4 regions of the Alteromonas sp. ABE4_545 genome follow, and region 3 is predicted to be linked to each of the others. Evidence: predicted binding sites of a transcription regulator. Region 3 holds the regulator's gene; each other region holds the start of a gene.
What was found. The regulator sigma-54, encoded in region 3, starts transcription at its own class of promoters, with help from an activator protein. The targets are predictions, from matches to a motif close to GTTGGCACGNNNNTNGNNT.

Region 1 (5,279 bases), on a different contig from region 3:
CTACTATACGTTGTAACGCAGGATATTGCGTATTTGCCTGCGCTACTAGGTATTTTCGTACCATTTGACCATTCGCTTGTTCGAGGGATTTTAGCTGACTAATCAAGCGACTATCTCTTTGGCTAAAACCCGCTGTGTCGATAAGTATAAGTCGTTTATGACGTAACTGAAACAGTTGTTCTGATAATTCCTCTGCTGTTTGCGCTTTTCTTACAGGACAGCCAATAATTTTGCCGTACGTGGCCAATTGTTCATATGCAGCAATACGATAGGTGTCAATCGTAATCATCGCAACCGATTCAACACCGTACTTTTGAGCATACCGAGCAGCCAACTTCGCCACTGTGGTGGTTTTACCCGTGCCTGTAGGACCAACAAGCGCAACAACGCCCTGATGACTCAAGATATCATTGTTATTAACCTGAATACGATTAGCCAAAAGTTTTAATAAATAAACCCAAGCGTCGCGTTCGCTTAATTCAGCGGGCGTGTAAGCCACCATTTGCTCCGCTAAACTCGTACTCAGGCCCATATCGGTTAAGCGCTGAACTAAATAACGCAACATTGGACGCTGCTGGCGTTGTTTTGAGTCCATCAAATCAGCCATTTGAAATTGCAAAACGTTGCGCAATGAGGCTATTTCATCGCGAATATCATTTAAGTCAGATGGCATTGCATTTGAGGCTTGTACAGGCTGTTCAACACTCTGCTGCTGGGGGCGTGGGTCAGGACGCATAGTAGCTTGAGTTTGATTGTCTTGTTGCAGCCAGCTCAATTCTTCTTCATCAGGTACATGTTGCTTGGGCGCGGCTTCTGCCTGTTTTTGCTTTTCCAACAACGCACGCAAGCTATCTGGGCCATCTTCACCGATAATCTCACTTAATGTGGGCAAGGGTTTCTCACCACCTGCTGTACGATTATTGCCCATGGTCGGTTTATTGGCGCTTGGCGCAGTAATTTTGGGCTCAGGGTCTTTATCGTAGGCTGCGACGAGTTCAATCCCGTCTGCAACTTTGCGATTAGACATGATAACAGCGTCGCTACCTAGTTCATCCTTTACTAGCTTGAGCGCTTCGCGCATATCTTTACCAAAAAAACGTCTAATTTTCATAATGACCTCTTAACACCTGACGTCAGGTTATTGACCCACTGAGCTGACAATTCGGATTTGCTTGTCGTCTGGTATTTCCTGATAAGACAGAACGTGCAATCCCATCACTGCGTTCTTCAAGAACCGTGACAATACAGGTCGCAACATACCAGACGTCAACAATACGGCAGGCTCTCCTGCCAATTCTTGTTGCTGACTCGCTTCTTGGAGTGAGCGCTGTAGCCTTTCAGCCAGTCCAGGCTCAATCCCAGCGCCATCATCTCCACCCGCTTGAAGAGACTGATGCAGCATTTGTTCCAACTCTGGCGCCAAAGTGATGACAGGTAGCTCTTTTCCGCCATTATTTATCTCTTGAACGATTAAACGCTTAAGTGCAATGCGTACTGCAGACACCAATACATCTGGGTCTTGGCTACGTGGACCGTATTCGCAAAGCGTTTGCACTATGGTGCGCATATCTCTAATTGGCACCCCTTCATAAAGCAATGTTTGTAAAACTTTTACTACCGTGCTCAATTGCAAGATGTCTGGTACTAAGCCTTCAACCAGTTTAGGATTGGATTTGGCCAGCATGTCTAACAACTGTTGAACTTCTTCGTAACCCAGAAGCTGATAGGCATTATTGGTCAACAATTGAGATAAGTGAGTAGCCACTACCGTGGAAGAGTCAACTACGGTATAGCCAAGTGTTTGTGCATGTTCTCGTTGTTTTGGCTTAATCCAAACAGCATCAAGGCCAAAAGCAGGGTCTTTTGTCACTTTACCGTCGAGCTTACCAAACACCTGACCGGGGTTAATCGCCATTTCTTCGTCGTGTTGAACCAGTGACTCTCCAATACTCACACCCAACATAGATATGGTGTACGTATTTGGGTCGAGATCGAGGTTGTCACGAATGTGAACCGGCGGAATAAGAAAGCCCAATTCTTGCGATAATTTCTTACGTACACCTTTGATTCGCGTAAGTAGCTCACCGCCTTGCGACTTATCAACCAGAGGAATTAATCGGTAACCGACTTCTAAGCCAATGGTGTCAACGTGTTGAACGTCATCCCACCCAAGCTCTTTGACTTCGGTTGGCGCGGTATTTTCTTGCGGTTTTATTGGTTGTGGCTTGGCTGCCTCTTCTGCTTTTCGCTTCGCTGCCCACGTTTGATAATATGCAACACCACCTGATAAGGCCGCAAAACCAAGAAAGGCAATATGTGGCATACCAGGCACTATCCCCATCACAAACAACACACCTGAAGAGATATAAAGCGCTTGTTGGTTGCCCAGCTGATTGCGTAACTCTTTGCCCATTTCTTGCGTTTCGTTTTCACGAGTAACAATAATTGCAGTCGCAACTGACAAGAGCAATGATGGAATTTGCGCCACCAAACCATCACCAATCGTCAAAATGGTATACACCTCAATGGCATCACCAAAACTCAATCCGTGTTGAATCATGCCAATAAACAAACCTCCCACTATGTTAATTAGCATAATGAACAGGCCTGCTACAGCGTCTCCTTTTACGAATTTCGACGCACCGTCCATCGACCCATAAAAGTCCGCTTCGGCGGTAATATCTTCGCGGCGTCTGCGTGCTTCGTCTTGATCAATGTACCCCGCGTTTAAATCGGCGTCGATGGCCATCTGCTTACCGGGCATAGCATCCAAAGTAAAGCGAGCACTTACTTCCGAAATACGCCCTGCACCTGCAGTTACCACTTTAAAGTTAATAATGAGTAGAATAGCAAATACCACGATACCCACTGCGTAGTTACCGCCAATCACCACCTCACCGAAGGCTTCGATTACTTTACCGGCAGAATCTCCCCCCTCATGTCCGTACAACAACACTACACGTGTCGAGGCAACATTCAGCGCAAGTCGCAATACGGTAGCAATGAGTAGCACTAGCGGGAAAATACCAAAATCGACGGGACGCTGGGTAAATACAGCCACCAATATAATGACCAACGACAGCGCAATATTAAAACTGAACAAAACGTCGAGTAGAAAGGGAGGCATGGGCAAAATAACCATACCCATAATAGCCAAAAGTACGACGGGGGCGCCCAATCCTGAAGTGAATTTTTGCACCTGATTTTTATCAAAACGCTGAAGATAACCGGATAATTCCATCGAAAACGACACTCGCTAACAGATTTTTGACGCCCAATGCGACTCGTGTATAGCGGTATCAACTACCATGCCAGCTTGAATGAAGTACGATTTATACGCTTGATAATTAAACAGTTAAGGGTGTCGTAGCTCTGGAGGAATAGGCAGATCTTTTTTCAGGGGCTTCGGACGCTTTCCTTTGCCTTTGCGATAAGCTTTCAACTGATACACGTATGCCAACACCTGTGCGACCGCCATAAATAGCTTTTGCGGCACTTCGTGGTCGAGTTCAGTAGAATAATAAATTGCCCGAGCCAACATGGGAGAAGGGACGAGTGGAACTTCGTGGGCGGTAGCAATTTTACGAATATGCATGGCCAATTCATCCACGCCTTTTGCAACGACAATGGGTGCCCGTGCGCCATTATCTTCATACTTAATTGCCACGGAATAATGCGTTGGGTTAGTCACCACTACATCCGCGTTTGGCACTTCTTTCATCATTCGACGAGCGGCCGCCTGATATTGTAATCGGCGGATACGCCCTTTTACTTGAGGGTCACCCTCAGCATTTTTACGCTCGTCTTTCACTTCTTGTTTCGACATTTTCATTTCTTCGTTGTGCTTATACAACTGATAAGGCACATCAAAAAGAGCGATAGGTATCATGCCACACGTAAGAATTAAAAAGGCCCACTGGATGAGCTCTAACGCGTGAAATAAGTTGGAGGGGTACACTTCCATGTCTAGATGGAGCGCTTCGTCTTTAAACATAACCAGTGCGATAAGGGCCATACCACCAATTACAAAAAACTTCGCCACCGCCTTTAACAATTCGACTAAACCATTGGTACCAAACATGCGTTTGAACCCGCTAATGGGGTTCATTTTATTGCCCTTAGGTTTGGCCGATTCCCATGTAAAATTGTAACCACCTAGCGCTATCGAACCGTAAATGCCTGCAATCATGGCAACAACCATGTAGAACATCACCGGTAAGCTAATTTGATAAAAAACTTCCCCCCACGCTTGCCACATGTGCATGGTGTCGTAGGTTTCGTCTCGAGATAAAGAGAACACCCGCTGTGTGACTTTGAATAAAGCTTCAGCGATCAAGCCGCCCATAAAAATAAACATGACAGCACTTACAACAAGAACCAAAACCGTTGATAGCTCTCTGGAACGCGCTAGTTGCCCTTTCTTGCGCGCGTCTTCGAGCTTCTTGGAGGTGGGTTCTTCTGTTTTATCAAATGACTCAGCCATGATTTACCTTGTTTCGTCTACACCGGGCAGATATAGAGTAATTCACACATCAACTGTAGCGCTCTCATCCATTGGTCTTCAAAATGTGCGGTAAAATTATCGAGCGAAATCCAAATGATGATGAGGCCCATTATTTGCGCGATAGAAAAACCAATACTGAAAATATTCAATTGCGGCGCAGCTTTTGTCATGACACCAAAAGCCAGATTGACGATTAGCAAAGACACAATAGGAGCCAAAGAAATGGTCAACGCAGACACGAACATCCAGCCTCCCCAATGAGCAATTTGTTTGAGTTGTTCGCCTGTCCACCAGCCTTCTGCAATAGGGAAGGCTTCAAAACTCATGACTATCATTTTAATCATTGATAGGTGGCCGTCTAACGCCCAAAACAATAAGGTAGCTAAAATCAAATAAAACTGACCTACCGCCGGAACATTAATACCATTGATAGGGTCGACAATAGACGCGAAGCCCAAGCCCGTTTGCATTGCAATCACTTGACCGGCAAGAATGAAAGAATTCAGTACCATCATTGAGATAAAGCCAATTCCCGCACCGATGATGATCTGTTGAATCATTTCCACAACAGCTCCGGCACTGACGAGATTGTCCATTGGGACTGGCGGCACTAATGGCATAATGATAAATGCCAGTAAAACGGCGAGAAAGGCTTTTACCATAGCCGGAATAGATTGAGCGCTGAACCCTATCATGGCGGCAAACATGCCGCTAATCCGCATAAATGGCAGCATTAAATCGGCAATAAACTGCATTATAACCGATTCATTGAATG
Region 2 (5,279 bases), on a different contig from region 3:
CGCCGCAACAATACCAATGGTCACCAACCCTTTGACGCCAGCCGGTAATGTGGTTAATACGTAAAACATAAACACGGTGACCGGCGCACCAGAAAAGGTGGGCGAAGGGCTATTCACATGGGATTGCATGAGAGATGGTTGCTGATAGTACACATACAGCAATAAGCCGATCACAATAAACAGTAGCATCACCGGTAAGGTCATCCACACCGACAAATACATCGCCCGGCTTCCTGCTTTCGCATTTTTACAGGTTAGCATGCGTTGTGTCATATCTTGGTCTAGGCCAAAGGCGGCAATATTAAGAAGAACGAAGCCCGTTAATATCGACCAAATGGAAAAAACGCCCGAAGGAGAAAAATCCAATTCAGTGTTTAACCAGCGCAGCTTGTTCACTTGCTCTTGTTGCCCACCACCGTGTAGTGCGTTCACTATGTCGTGCCAGTCAGCGGGTATCGTTATGAGCAAGGCGATAATCACTGCTATGGCTGCTGAAATATAAATAATCGCTTGTAGCACATCGCTAAAAATTACCGTACGGATACCGCCGACGATTGTGTACAGTAAGCCTGTTACAGTAATCAGCACCACGGCTAATATCAACTGCATTGCTTGTATGTCGCCAAACAGAATCATGCTAACGGCGATGGCGGCCATGTATAGTCTGGCGCCACTAGCAAACACACGACCGAGTATATAGACAGCGCCTGCCATTTGGGCAGTGTTGCCACCATATCGGTGAGACAACAAACCATATACAGTAAACACACGGTATTGATAAAATTTAGGGATAAAATATCGAGCGACAAAAAATGCCGCAAGCAAAGCGCCTAATGTCGTAGTAATATAGGTCAGGTCGTTACGGTACCCCTGATCAGGGCCGCCGATAAATGTAGCGGCAGATTGAGAGGTGGCCAATACAGAAACAGCCACGGCCCAAACGGGCATAGCATGACCACCGAGAAAGTAGTCGCCAGCATTTCCCGTGCGTCGATTGAAATACCAGCCACTTACGACCAATAAAAAGCCATAGGCGATAAAGACGACTAGGTCGGGCAGTGAGTAGTGGCTTAACATAGCGACTCTGGTGAAACTCAAAAATTAAGAATAGAAAATTCTGTAACCAGTGTAAATCGCGAATACTAATTTGGTATCAGCGAGTTAACATATCTTTTCACGATTAATCAGCGAGCGTTTGGGTGAGTAGAAAAACCACAGCTTTTATCGATGCCAGTGCACTCGTGCACAATTTTACCCAATTACAGACTTTGGCCCCACACAGCCAGCACTTAGCGGTTATTAAAGCAGATGCCTACGGACACGGTGCGGTGGAAGTGGCGCGAGCGTTAAAAGACGTTTGCCCCAGGTTTGCTGTGGCGATAATTGAAGAGGCCGTTGCGTTACGAGAGGCAGGCATCACGTCGCCTATCGTTATTCTTGAAGGGCCTCATGAGTCTGATGAGTGTGTGCTTGCTGCTGAAAACGGTTTTATTTTGGTGGTGCACGACCGCGACCATTTAAGCTGGCTTCAGGCTTTGCCTGCGTCACAGCGGCCAGCGATTTGGTTAAAAGTAGACAGCGGTATGCATCGACTAGGTTTTGATTACGATGACATTCCAGCGCTAGTTGAGCAACATCGTGAGTTACTGAGCGACGAAACCCATCTAATGACACACATGGCCTGCGCCGATGAACTCGACAGTGATGTGACAAGTGTGCAACTTGAACGATTTCTTCCGGTAGCCAAGGCCACACAACTCCCGGTGAGTATTGCCAACTCTCCAGCCGCAATCGGTTGGGAAAAAGCCCGTGGAAATTGGAATCGATTGGGCGTTGCCTTGTATGGCGCCTCTCCCTTTGGTTTAAACAAGGCCTCATTGCCAACGCTTCGTCCGGTCATGACCTTACAGGCAGCTGTAATTTCAGTGAAAACCATAGCGAAAGGCGAACATGTCGGCTACGGCTTTAAGTGGCAAGCAGAACAAGATAGTCGCATTGCGGTTGTGGGCATAGGCTACGCCGACGGCTACCCGCGCCATTGTCGTAATGGTACGCCAGTCGCGGTAAATGGCTGTAGAGCTGAACTAGTGGGGCGTGTGTCTATGGATATGATCACCATAGATGTCACACACCTACCCAATGTGAAAGTGGGAGATACGGTTGAGTTGTGGGGAAACACCATCAGCATTGATGAAGTGGCGGCCTGTGCGCAAACGATATCCTATGAACTCATGACGCGTGTATCTGTGCGAGTACCACGACAAATACGCGTGTAAAAGTGCCTATTTTGTATGCACAATTAGAGTGCTCAACTGCACTGCATTGATCTTTTTTATTTAGGTTTTGTTTTATTAGTTAGCGCCAGATTGAGTTAACTTGTTGATATTTTTGTATTTAATTTTTTTGGCACGTACATTGTAAGCTTTAGTTCATCATCTGGATCATATTGGTCCTGACAATTTAAGCAACACGACAAAGACGTCCTATCAGTTTTCTGAAATAAGAAAGCTGGGGGCGTTTTTTTTTGCCTGAATATTGTCATTGACCACAGGTGGTGTTCGGAACTTTTGTGGGTATGCATGTTAATCGCTGGTTGGCATACCCAGAGAAGTTTTGGCGTTAGCTCATGACTATTACTTAAAGGAAACACAAGATGGCGTACTTACTCCCTTCAGAGTTTGCCACCAAAATGGTAGACGCTGGTGAATCAAAAGTGTTCATGTCAACACGTGACACAGTTATCCGTGCATATATGGCTGGCGCAATTTTGGCGTTGGCAGCTGTATTTGCTGTAACAATTGCAACAAAAACAGGTATTTTCCTGTTGGGCGCAGTGCTGTTCCCAGTGGGCTTCTGCATGCTTTATCTTATGGGCTTTGACCTATTAACTGGTGTGTTTGTATTGGCACCGCTAGCTTGGCTCGACCGTCGGCCCGGTGTCACAATTAAATCGATATTGCGAAATTGGGGGCTGGTGTTTATCGGCAACTTTGCCGGTGCACTCACGGTGGCCTTTATGATGGCCTTTGTTTTTACCTACGGCTTCAATACCGATGGTGGTGCCATTGCAACGAAAGTGGCGGCAATTGGTGAGTCTCGTACCTTGGGTTATGCCGAATACGGGAGTGCTGGTTGGTTTACTATTTTTATCCGCGGTATGTTGTGTAACTGGATGGTTTCACTAGGTGTAGTTGGCGCAATGATTTCAACCACTGTTAGCGGTAAAGTACTGGCGATGTGGATGCCTATCATGCTGTTCTTCTTCATGGGCTTTGAGCACTCAGTGGTGAACATGTTCTTGTTCCCATTTGGTCTGATTATGGGTGGCGATTTCTCTATTATGGATTACTTCATCTGGAATGAGATCCCAACCGCACTGGGTAACTTGGTAGGTGGTTTAGCGTTCACAGGGTTGACCTTGTACAGCACTCACGTGCGCACAGCGCCTAAGCGTCCTCAACCGGTTGCCGCGCCGACTGACGCGCAGCCTGTGCCCGGCGCACTGTAAGTTTTAAGGACACCACCTCAGTGCCCCCAACCAAGCTGAGGTGTGCTTTATGACAACTACCCTTGCTACTGCCCTCTCTGTGGATGTGGGACAAGCCTCTGATAAAGGGCGCAAAGCAGAGAATCAGGACCATTGTGCAGTTAACCTTGCCAAAGGGCAGGAACGGCATAGTAAGGGTATCTCCCTGGCTATGGCCGACGGTATCAGTACCAGTCAGGTCAGCCAAATGGCCAGCGTCAGCGCAGTTAACACTTTTCTGAATGACTACTATTGCACAAGCGATGCACTCACGGTGGAAACCGCAGGAAAACAAGTCATTCGCGCAATCAACGCCTGGTTATTTGCCCAATCTCGTCAGAGCGAATATCGCTTTGAACGAGAGAAGGGGTATGTGTGTACGTTCGCGGCACTAATTATAAAAGGTCGCACCGCGCATTTGTTTTCAGTTGGCGATACGCGTATTTATCGAGTTAAACCCCAAGGATTAGAAGCACTCACCGCCGATCATCGAGTATGGGTTAGCCAGCATGAAAGTGTGCTGAGTCGCGCTTTGGGGGTGAATGAAGTAGTTGATGTCGATTACCAACGGCTGCAGGTTCAAGCTAATGACATGTTTTTGCTGGCAACCGATGGGGTCTATGAACACATTGATGGGAAGACAACAGCGGAACAATTGCTTCAAAGCCAAGATTTACCGGCGATGGCAAAAGCGCTGATCCGCCAAGCGTGGCAAAACGGCAGTGATGACAATTTGTCGGCCCAAATCGTGCGTGTTAATGCCATTGAAGAGCAGCTTCACAGTCCGGTTGAAAAAGAACTCGCCAATTTAACTCTGCCACCGGTGTTACAAGTTCGAGATACCATCGACGATTATGTGATTGAACGACAAATTTACGCCAGTTCACGCAGCCATGTGTACCTTGCCAAGCACCGCTTGTCTGAGCAATTTGCGGCGTTAAAAATTCCCTCCATCGATTTGCGTCATGACAATGATTACTTAGAGCGATTTTTGCTAGAAGAATGGATTGCCAGGCGTATTAATAGCCCTTATGTGCTAAAAGCGTTTCACGGTAGTGCAAACAAAACCAGTGTCTATACTGTGTGTGAGTACTTACAAGGCCAGTCGTTAAGTCAGTGGCTGGTGGACAACCCTAAACCTTCAATTGCGCAAGTCAGAGATATTATTACGCAAGTTGCAGCGGGGTTACGTGCGTTTCATAGACTCGAAATGGTGCATCAAGATTTGCGACCAGAGAACATCATGATTGACCAACAAGGGTCGGTGAAAATCATTGATTTTGGCTCAACCCGAGTCGCAGGGCTGATCGAATACTCACCCGCAATGCAACAAGAAGCCATTCTTGGTACCGCCCTATATACCGCACCTGAATATTTTGTTGGTGAAATTGGGACCAGCGCATCAGATCAGTTTTCATTGGGGGTGTTGGCCTATTACTTGTTAAGCGGGCGATTCCCTTATGGCAACGCGGTGTCTCAGCAGCGTACGTTGTCGCAGCAGCGCAAGCTTAAGTATCAACCGCTCAGCGGTGAAGAGTCGATAATCCCTGTGTGGATTGATATGGCGGTTGAGCGTGCAGTAAAAATTAGTCCTCACAAACGTTACGAAGCCATCTCTGAGTTCATTTTCGATTTACATCAACCCAATAAAACTTATTTAAAACAAACTAAAGCGCCGTTAGTTGAGCGGCATCCAGTGCGTTTTTGGCAAGGCATTAGTGCGTTACTTGCATTGGTTATTTTATTTTTATTG
Region 3 (5,279 bases):
TGAAGCACTAAATCTCATGGAAAGTCATAAAATCAGTGCATTATTGGTTGTAGACAAGGATAATCACCCCATCGGAGCATTTAATATGCATATGTTACTCAAAGCAGGGGTAGTCTAAGTGAGTCAAACCAACACCTTATATGGTGAGATTAATACCGCGTTGTTCGAGCAATTACACCAAATTAAGTTATTTGTATGTGATATCGATGGTGTATTTTCTGACGGTCGTATTTACCTAGGCAACCAAGGCGAAGAACTCAAAGCATTTCACACCCGTGATGGTTATGGCGTTAAAGCGCTCGTAAAAATGGGGGTAAACGTGGCGGTTATCACCGGCAGAAAGTCAAATATTGTTGCCCAGCGCATGCGTTCACTCAACGTTGCTCATATTATTCAAGGCGAAGAAAACAAAGCAGATGCGCTAATTAACCTGATGAATGAATTAGGCTTAGCGGCGCATGAAGTGGCGGCAATCGGCGACGACGTACCCGATTTAGGAATGTACGAACACGCATCTGTACGTATTGCGGTTGCTGATGCTCACCCTCAGGTTCTCGAGCAAGCGAACTGGATCACCAAAACCCGTGGCGGCTTTGGCGCAGTAAGAGAGGTGTGTGACACAATGCTACAAGCACAAGGCCAACTTAACGAAATTCACGGTGCAAGTGTATGAGCCGAGTCGGCCTCAGTATCGCAGGGCTTTTTATATTAGCGCTGTTGCTATACGTGCCAAGCTGGATGTCACCGCCCCCTGAAGTCTCACAAGAGCAAGATATCCGGGCGTTAACGCCCACATACAAAGCGAAAAATATAACCACGCGAATTTACGATGAAGCCGGACACCTCAGTCACCAAGTGTTTGCGAAATCAATGGAACACTATGATTTACTAGGTTTTGTTCTGTTTAGTGAACCTGATTATACCTTATACACAGATGATACAAGTCAACCCTGGCATCTGCACGCTGATGAAGGCACCTTATACGACAACAATTTGATTCACTTAGAATCAAACGTCAGTATCACGAATGAAGATAACGACAATTTCGTACGCTCAATCAGTACCGAATTTATTGAAATTAACCTAAAAACCAAGATCGCAACATCCAACGAACCCATGATTATAAAAGGGGTGAACTTTGTGGTGACCGGCAATGGTTTTAATGCAAATTTAGAAACAAAACAGTACGAGTTAAGTCATCATGTTGAAACGATTTACACCCCTAGCCTGTAGCCTAGTATTGGGCTGGTTGCTGATTCCACAGGCTGTGGCTGGCGAAGCAGATTTCAAACAACAGATCCATATTAAAGCGGAAGACCAAAATCTGGATGGCGTTACCAAAACGCTTATACTCACGCGAAATGTCGCCATCAGCCAAGGCACTTTGTTAATTAAAGCTGATCGCGTAGAAGTGGTTAAAGGTGAAAATTCAGATGAAGGTTTTGAGGTCATTGTTGCTACTGGGAATCCGGCGAGCTATCAGCAGGATCTGGACAATGGTGAAACCGTATTTGCCAGCGCTAACGAGATCCGCTATGAAGTGGCCAACCGCATATTGACTATGGCTGGCGACGCCAAACTGGATCGCGACACCATTAAAATGACCAGTAATAATATTGTTTTCGACTTAATTAAAGAGCAAGTTCGCGCCGCAGACAGTGAAGGGGTTGAAACCGTACTAAGCCCAGAGTCATTTAACCAGTTGAAAGAAAAGGAACCGGAGCAGTAATGGCAACATTAACCGCGACCCATCTCGCCAAATCTTATAAATCTCGCCAAGTTGTGCGCGATGTAAGTTTGGAAGTATCAACCGGACAAATTGTTGGCTTGCTCGGCCCCAACGGTGCGGGTAAAACCACCACCTTTTATATGATTGTCGGTCTTGTTCCTTTAGACAAAGGGAACATTACCATCGACCAGCATTCACTCACGCATCAACCGATGCATGAGCGCGCTCGACAAGGTATTGGCTATTTACCTCAGGAAGCGTCTATATTTCGTAAACTCACCGTGTATGAAAACATCATGGCGATTTTACAAACACGCAAAGCGCTGACAAAAGCCCAGCGTGAAAGCGAAGCTGATTCACTACTTGATGAATTTAACATCAACCATATACGTAATAGTACAGGGATGAGTTTATCAGGGGGCGAACGCCGCCGAGTAGAAATAGCACGGGCACTTGCCGCCGATCCCAAATTTATTTTGTTGGACGAACCATTTGCTGGTGTTGATCCTATATCGGTTAATGATATAAAGAAGATAATCCAACACTTGCGTGATCGAGACATCGGAATTTTGATTACCGATCATAACGTTAGAGAGACGCTGGATGTATGCGAAAAAGCTTACATCGTGAGCCACGGAGAGTTAATTGCACAGGGTACTGCCGAAGACGTTTTGAGTAATCAAAAAGTGAAGGATGTATACCTAGGTGAGCAATTCAGGCTATAGTTAGGGTATCAAAGGAATATTTGTCTAACCAGCTACTACAGGTTAAAGCGTATTAAGATAAGAAGTAGATGAAGCCATCTTTACAACTCAAATTCAGCCAACAGTTAACGATGACGCCGCAGCTCCAGCAGGCGATCAAGCTGTTGCAGCTTTCCACTCTAGACCTCCAGCAGGAAATTCAGGAAGCGCTGGACGCTAACCCATTACTTGAAGTTGAAGAGGGTAGCGATTTCGACAACCTAGAGAAAAGTAACTTAGACAAGCTTACTGAGGGTGAGTCGACGACGGTGTCTTCTTCAGACAGTATTGAAAGTGGTGATGCGCTAGAAAAAAACGAACTGCCCGACGAACTGCCTATCGACAGTACATGGGATGAATACTATTCGGCCTCATCAGCGCCCGCATCGTCGTCTTCAAGCAGTGACGATGAACACGTTTATCAAGGCGAAACAACAGACGATATTCAAGCGCACTTATTGTGGCAAATGCGTCTCACGCCATTCAGCGACCTCGACCGCGCTATTGCCATTGCCATCATTGATTCCATTGACGAATCTGGTTATCTCACTTCGCCTATCGAAGATATTCTCAACAGCATAAATGAAGACGAAGACCTAGAAGAGCCTGTCGAGCTTGATGAAGTGGAATGCGTGCTTAAACGCATTCAGATGTTTGACCCAATCGGTTCTGGCTCGCGCTCACCTCAAGAGTGCTTGATGGTGCAATTGAAGCAATTCTCGCCCGACACGCCTTGGCTTGCCGAAGCCAAAATGCTGATTCAAGAGTACACTGACTTACTTGGCAGCAAAGATTATCGAACCTTAATGCGTAAAACGCGTCTGAAAGAAGACGAGTTACGCGAAGCTATGCGACTGCTCCAGAGCTTAAACCCTCGCCCGGGCAGTGCGTTAGTGACAAAAGAACCCGAATACGTGATTCCTGACGTATCGGTAGCGAAAAAGAACGGCCGTTGGAGTGTTGAATTAAACCCCGACAGCCTGCCAAAACTGAATGTGAATCAGCAATACGCAGCCATGAGTCGAAACTCGAAAAGCAGCAGTGATTCCCAATTCATTCGTTCTCATATGCAAGAAGCCAAATGGTTTATAAAAAGTTTGGAGTCGCGCAACGAGACATTGTTAAAAGTAGCGAACTGTATCGTACAACAACAGTTAGGTTTCTTTGAACATGGGCCAGAAATGATGAAGCCTATGGTACTGAACGACGTAGCTGAAATGGTGGACATGCACGAATCTACGATATCGCGTGTTACCACGCAGAAGTACATGCACACACCTAGAGGTATTTTTGAACTGAAATACTTCTTCTCTAGCCATGTTGCCACTGAATCGGGTGGTGAATGCTCTTCAACGGCTATTCGTGCATTGATCAAAAAATTGGTGGCGGCTGAAAAGCCAGCTAAACCGCTCAGCGACAGCAAGATTGCTCAATTGTTGGCCGACCAAGGCATTAAAGTAGCCCGGCGGACAATAGCAAAATACCGGGAATCGTTATCGATTCCACCGTCTAACCAACGCAAGAGCTTAATTTAATTAAGCTGCAAACCAAAAGGAAGACGACTATGCAAATAAACCTTACTGGTCATCATATTGAGATCACAGATTCTTTGCGTACTTATGTCGATACCAAGTTCAGCAAACTTGAGCGTCATTTTGATCATATTTCTAACGTGCACGTGATATTAAATGTTGAGAAACTCAACCAAAAAGCCGAAGCCACGATGCATTTGAGTGGAGCAGAAGTATTTGCTTCATCTGAAAACACCGATATGTATGCTGCGATCGATAGCATGGTCGATAAACTCGACCGTCAAGTGATCAAGCATAAAGAAAAGCTTAAAAAACACTAATTAAGACAGCATGGATATTAAAGCCATTGTTAGCCTGAACCGCACCGAGTGTGCGGTTCAGTGCAATAGTAAAAAAAGAATTCTCGAAATCATTAGCGATATCGCCGAAAAAACGACCCCAAATGTCGACAAAGTAGACGTACTCACGGCCTTATTAGCACGTGAAAAAATGGGTAGTACAGGTATTGGTAATGGTATTGCGCTCCCTCATGGTCGGCTTCCTGGCTTGGACAGAGTCATTGCCATTATTGTCACCAGCGAACCTCCCATCCAGTTCGATGCTATCGATAATAAACCCGTCGATATCTTTTTTAGTTTACTGGTTCCTGAAGAACAAACCGAAGGCCACTTACAAACCTTGGCCACAATTGCCGGTAAACTGAGCGATAAAGACACCGTAAAAGCCATTAGAAACGCCACTAACGGCGATGATATTCTTACCGCACTAGGCGAATAGTAGCGTAAAGCGATTTAGGGAGAAGCGCATTGAAACTCATCATTATTAGTGGCCGCTCAGGTTCAGGAAAATCGGTCGCATTACGCGCCCTCGAAGACTTAGGCTACTATTGCGTCGACAATATTCCCGTTAATCTTTTGCCCACCCTCACACACACAGTGGTTGACGAATACGACCAAGTGGCCGTGAGTATAGACGTTCGCAATCTGCCTAAAGACCCGAACGAACTGGTAGAAATACTCGATTACCTGCCAGCGTCTTGGTCAATGACAATCGTGTATATCGACGCCAGTGATGACATTCTGGTGAAGCGCTTCAGCGAAACTCGCCGTTTGCACCCTTTAGCCAAGCTCAATAAGTCGCTGTCAGAGGCCATACAAGCAGAAAAAGCCTTGTTAGCGCCGATAGCCGAGCGCGCAGATTTGTATTTAGACACAGATAAACTGTCAATTCATCAACTCGCCGAACTCATTCGTGAGCGTATTTTAGGAAAGAAAA
Region 4 (5,279 bases), on a different contig from region 3:
GTTTCAAGCAATGCGCGAGCTTTTTCTCGATAGTAAAAAGGTCGTTGCATATTTACTGCGGTAGTGAGGGTTTTCTTGGCTTCATCCTTGCGATCCAACTTCACCAATGTGTAGCCTATATGATAAAGCACGGTAGGATTGTCAGCGTCAGTGGCATTAGCGCGTCGCAACATAGCCAAGCCTGCTTGATAATCGCCTTTTTCGGTTAAAACCCAGCCGTAGGTATCCAGTACCGACGTGCTATTGCCCGCTAGTTTGAAAGCTTCTTGTACGTACGCCAGACTTTTATCTAAATCTACCTCCATGTACAAAAGGGCGAGTTTTTCGTATATCTCGGCTTTGTCTTGTACTGTCGGGTCGAGGAGTAACTCATCATAGAGTGCGCGGGCTTTTTGGTTATCTTGCTTCACATAATAGAACAGCGCTAACAAGCGTTTTGCCGTGAGTGGCGACTCGTTCTTTTCAATGATGCTCAACGCTCTACTTTCAAATGTAGCTTCTCCGTAGCCGTTAATCGCATGGTCTTGTAACAAAATCAGTGCTCGATTAAAGCGGTTATCTAATGCAACCGATTGATCAAAGTGAGCAACGGCTTGGTCGAATTGACCTTCTGCATCAGCCAGTAACCCTCTAACAAACCAGTAGTTTGCATTTTGTTCTTGCCCTTCAGCAATGGAATTTAATAGGGTTTTGGCCGGAACTGGCTGGTCGTTTTCGAGCAGCATCTTGGCCTTTTCAAGCTTTAATTGTACGTTGTTAGGTGCTAGCGCCAGTGCTTTATCTAACGTAGCAAGCGCAGCATTGGGTTTATTCAATCGGGCTTCTATTTGACTCAAGCGCAATAAACCAACCGGAGATTCTGCTACCACGTGTTGAATAATATCAACAACCTCTTGGGCTTCCGACAGTTTCCCTTGAGTAATATAAATGTCGACTTTGGTCATTAAATAGTTAGGGTTGTCGAAGTCATCTCTTAGCAAACGATTAAGGTGGTATATGGCTGTTTCCAAATCGTTATTAGCTAGTGCCCGCTGCAACATACGTTGGCGAGCTCGTTGGTTCTGTGGATCTAGCGTGAGAATGGTGTTGTAGATGTCGAGTGCTTCTTCATCTTCACCGAGAGCGGTCAAGTTGTCTGCTTTCAGTAGCATTGAGTCTTGATGCTTGTCGGCTATCTCCAACAACCGGTTGAGTATATTGTTTGAACGGGTGTAGTTTCCTGTGCGCGTTTCAATCATTGCCAGATTGAATTTGGCTGCGAACAAGTCGGGGTTAATTGCTAACGCAGCGTCTACCGCCTCTCGTGCTTCGTCATAACGCCGCATTTTTATCAAGATACCTGCCTTTAAATTAATAAACTCAGGCTCTTCTGGATACAGCGCTAATAACTTGGTCGCGCTGTCTAATGCGGTACTGAATTGCTGTGCGTTGAGCTTGACCAAGGTGTAAGTTAATAAAAACTCTGGAACCATTTGGTTTGCATCGTAACTGGCATCGAGTATCTGATTGGCTTCTTCTAACTTTCCTCGGGCGGACAAGAGTTTGACATTAAATAGACTCAATCGGCTATTGTTGGGATAGAGGCGGTTTAAGCGAAATGCGAGCGATTCTGCCTTAAATGTCTTTCCGTCTTTGAGAAATAACTCGCCTAGCATAAGGGCAGAGTTGATATTCTCAAGTAACTGCTCTTGATGGTCTTCTAACAAAGCCAAAGCTTGTTTGGCTTTTTGGCTGCTCATATACGCACGTGCCAATAACATCACGGCTTGCATATCATTCGGGCGCTTAGCCACATATTGCGCAAGAGACAATGTGGCCTGTTCCATGTTACCCTTGAAGAATTCAGACAAGCCTTTGATGTATTGTAAGACAGGTTGCGCAGCTATATCTTCTGGCGTGATCGCTGAAATAATCTCATCGAGTTTATTAAGCTGTTCATTGTCGATACGGCTTTGATAATTGCGACTGTCTAGCCAGTTGTTGAGAAGAATGACCAGCGGGTCATTGGGTGTTTGCTCAATAATCTTATCAATAAGAGATTGAGCCTTCTCGAAATCATTGGTTTCTACATACAGATCTAATAGGCGGCGTAATGTTTGAGGGTCCGATGGGTTTAGTGTAATTGATTGGTTATAGAATTGCTCTGCACGTTCTATTTCACCATTTACACGGGCAAGTTGCCCCTTTTGCCTAAGCATTAACGGGTTGTTGGGGTTAATGCTCTCAGATTGCTTAATATAGTTGGCTGCCTCATCGCGTTTGTTTTCGAATAAAGCGATAGAGGTTAAACCATCAATAGAGCGAACGTGATTAGGATTTATTTTTAACGAATCTTGGTAGGCTTGCTTTGCGCATTGATAGTCATTCGATCTAACACAGGCACTGGCTCTAATTTGTAGCCATTTTATTTTTGAATCGCCAGATAACCGCTCACTTTCGTCAAACTCAATAATGTCGTGGTATTTATTGAGAAATAGCCAAGTATTCCCCAATGGCTCTGCAATTAATTCTATATCGGCACCTTGATCAAGGGCTTCTAGAAATTCTAGCTCTGCAGCAATCAAGTACCCGTTAATGAGGAGCAGCTTCCCCATTAATATCTTTGATGCCAAGTTGTCTGGGTCTTGCTTCAGGCTATTTTTAAGGTGAATGAAAGACTCGTTGTAGTTCTTTTCATTATAGGCTTGGAGCGCTCGCTCAAAATCTTCACTGGAATCAGCATAAGAGGGCGTAGACAGTAAACTCACCGAAATGAATCCACTAAAAATTAACTGTCGGAGTTTCACCATTTTACTACCTGAAAACAAAAGTCCATTATGTAAAAAAGGTGGCATAAGCCACCTTTTTCATATTAACAGGTTTACTATAGAATTTAATCTTGTTTCTTTCTACGTAAAGCGACCAAACTTCCTACCAATAAAATGGCTAATGAACCAGGTTCGTTAACAGGCGTTGGATTGTCTCCACTTGCCGGTGGAGTGGTTCCGTCGACAGAATCAAAACCAATTGTCGCAATCTTGAATGCGTCATTGTATTTAGACGCACCAGCAACTTCGCCAAATACTGTATTATAAGCGCCAACTAACCAGTATTGCGCAGGCTCTGACAAGTCAGTGAACGTGGAGGTATACACATCATCACACTCTTCTACGTCGAATGAACCTTTATAGCTGTCATCTACCATTGAAGACACTGAAGCCCACGTGAGTGTAGATGGGATATTATTAAAATCAGTAATACCGACTACAGACACTTGGGTGTCGTTTTCATCGCCTAACCAACTAAATGTAGCACCGGTTAAAGACACTGCTTCTGAAAACGACAACAACACGTAATCGTAATCTTCTGTACAGTTGTATCTGCTACATGCTAGGTAGTTATCAATAGCGTGATTATCGTAACTGTGATTGTTCGATAAACCGTAACCATCACCGTATTGAGATAGCGCGCCCTGCATTTCAAGCGTATCGTTATCTCCTGTATCCGACCAGGTAGTAATTTGAACAGTGATGCCATCGATATTCACAAAGCTATTTGCATCACCGAAGCCGTAGTCCACACCGTCTTCTGATAGATCGTATGTGTACTCAGCACTAAACGTATCGCAGGTCTCGGTGTCATAATTTGAACCACCGCTACCACACTTATGGCTGTAACTCGTCGCGTGAGCACTATTGAGCGCACTTATAGCAATAAAGCTAATGAGCGCCAACATACCTACGTTAACTTTCATTTATACAGTCCTTCAACAACTACTACTAATTCAACATGGTGTTAAGCACTATGCGTGCCAACTCTTAAAACACTTTGCTGTGCAGTGACTTACAATTTGAAGTAATTTAGATTTCATCAAAATGTAAAGAAAGCTGACGTTTGTTTTTGTTGTTATCAAAGTGCTTACACGCGTTAATATATCCTATATTATCACACCTAAAGGTATGTGTTTATATAACTAGTTATCGTGTTGTGTTTCGTAATTTTTAAGGTGAGCTTCTGGTGTAGCCTGTAGATAATATGAAATAATAAACGGGCACTATATTAATTATCGTAACCGATAAGGAATCGACGACCTAATGTCAGAACAAAAAAGAAAGGGTATTTATTTATTACCCAACTTGCTGACTACTGCTGGGCTTTTCTCTGGCTTTTTTGCAGTAGTTTCGTCAATGAATGGTCATTTTGAAGCAGCGGCAGTTGCTATCTTTGTTGCCATGATTTTCGACGGGCTCGATGGACGAGTGGCACGCATGACAAATACTCAAAGTGATTTTGGCGCAGAATATGACTCTATGGCTGACATGGTTTCATTTGGTGTGGCGCCGGCGCTGGTTGCATATAACTGGGGCTTGAGTGAAATGGGTAAGTTAGGCTGGTTAGCTGCGTTTATTTATGTAGCTGGGGCGGCATTGCGATTAGCTCGATTTAATACCCAAGTGGGAATTGCTGACAAGCGCTTCTTTCAAGGCTTGGCAAGCCCGGCTGCTGCGGCAGTGGTTAGCGGAATGGTTTGGGTTGGTGTTGATTACAACGCTAACGGTAATGACTATGGGTTTATTGTGGCTCTGGTTACTGGCCTTTCAGGGTTACTGATGGTGAGTAACTTTAAATATAACTCGTTTAAAGAAGTTAACTGGGGCGGTAAGGTGCCGTTTGTTGCACTGTTAATCGTAATGGCCATTTTTGTTGTGGTTGCGACCGAGCCAGCGTTAGTACTTTTCCTCGTATTTGCTCTTTATGCGATGGCAGGGCCGATCAATACATTCAGAACAGTTGATAAAGTGACATTACACGACGTTGTTGGTGATCACGAAGAAGACGCAGACTTTTTATCTAAGCAAGAGTGTGATGCTGACGCTAAATCTAAGTCTAGTGAGAGCGAAGAAAGCGATAAAACGAAGTCAGAATAGGGAAGATATTTCATAATTTGACGAAATATTATTCATCTTGTTTAAAACGCGACCACTTGGTCGCGTTTTTTGTTTTTTCTTCAAAAAAGCTATTGACCATCAGAAAGACTTCCCTATAATACGCCTCCACTTCGACGGGGAAGGCCAAGCAGCCCGAAACGACGAAGGGTTTCAGGCCTTGTCTGAAGCGGGTTTCAGCGAAACGCTTCGAAAATTAATTTTCAAAAAAAGTGTTGACACTGAGAGCCAGGAGCGTAGAATGCGCATCCCGCTTCGGGGCTAACTTAAAAAAGAGTTCGCGAAGCAGCGAAATGAGATTTTCGCACTGTTCTTTAAAAATTGATAACAAGACAATCTGTGTGGGCACTCGTT

Region 1: the regulator sigma-54 is predicted to act here: its motif matches at 3,298-3,316, upstream of flhA (flagellar biosynthesis protein FlhA).
Region 2: the regulator sigma-54 is predicted to act here: its motif matches at 2,403-2,421, upstream of ACXAH6_RS07440 (formate/nitrite transporter family protein).
Region 4: the regulator sigma-54 is predicted to act here: its motif matches at 3,777-3,795, upstream of xdp1 (exosortase-dependent surface protein XDP1).

The regions. Positions count from the first base shown of each region.
Region 1 is NZ_JBSWYY010000004.1:121,565-126,843, forward strand. It holds gene flhF (flagellar biosynthesis protein FlhF) at 1-1,111, opposite strand, end outside; gene flhA (flagellar biosynthesis protein FlhA) at 1,139-3,241, opposite strand; gene flhB (flagellar biosynthesis protein FlhB) at 3,356-4,483, opposite strand; gene fliR (flagellar biosynthetic protein FliR) at 4,501-5,279, opposite strand, start outside.
Region 2 is NZ_JBSWYY010000005.1:239,589-244,867, reverse strand. It holds gene ACXAH6_RS07450 (sodium:solute symporter) at 1-1,077, opposite strand, end outside; gene alr (alanine racemase) at 1,200-2,276, shown strand; gene ACXAH6_RS07440 (formate/nitrite transporter family protein) at 2,654-3,508, shown strand; gene ACXAH6_RS07435 (bifunctional protein-serine/threonine kinase/phosphatase) at 3,558-5,279, shown strand, end outside.
Region 3 is NZ_JBSWYY010000006.1:59,789-65,067, reverse strand. It holds gene ACXAH6_RS07915 (KpsF/GutQ family sugar-phosphate isomerase) at 1-118, shown strand, start outside; gene kdsC (3-deoxy-manno-octulosonate-8-phosphatase KdsC) at 119-673, shown strand; gene lptC (LPS export ABC transporter periplasmic protein LptC) at 670-1,233, shown strand; gene lptA (lipopolysaccharide transport periplasmic protein LptA) at 1,202-1,729, shown strand; gene lptB (LPS export ABC transporter ATP-binding protein) at 1,729-2,454, shown strand; gene ACXAH6_RS07890 (RNA polymerase factor sigma-54) at 2,523-4,007, shown strand; gene hpf (ribosome hibernation promoting factor) at 4,037-4,324, shown strand; gene ptsN (PTS IIA-like nitrogen regulatory protein PtsN) at 4,335-4,781, shown strand; gene rapZ (RNase adapter RapZ) at 4,811-5,279, shown strand, end outside.
Region 4 is NZ_JBSWYY010000048.1:8,096-13,374, forward strand. It holds gene prsT (XrtA/PEP-CTERM system TPR-repeat protein PrsT) at 1-2,789, opposite strand, end outside; gene xdp1 (exosortase-dependent surface protein XDP1) at 2,873-3,733, opposite strand; gene pssA (CDP-diacylglycerol--serine O-phosphatidyltransferase) at 4,074-4,907, shown strand.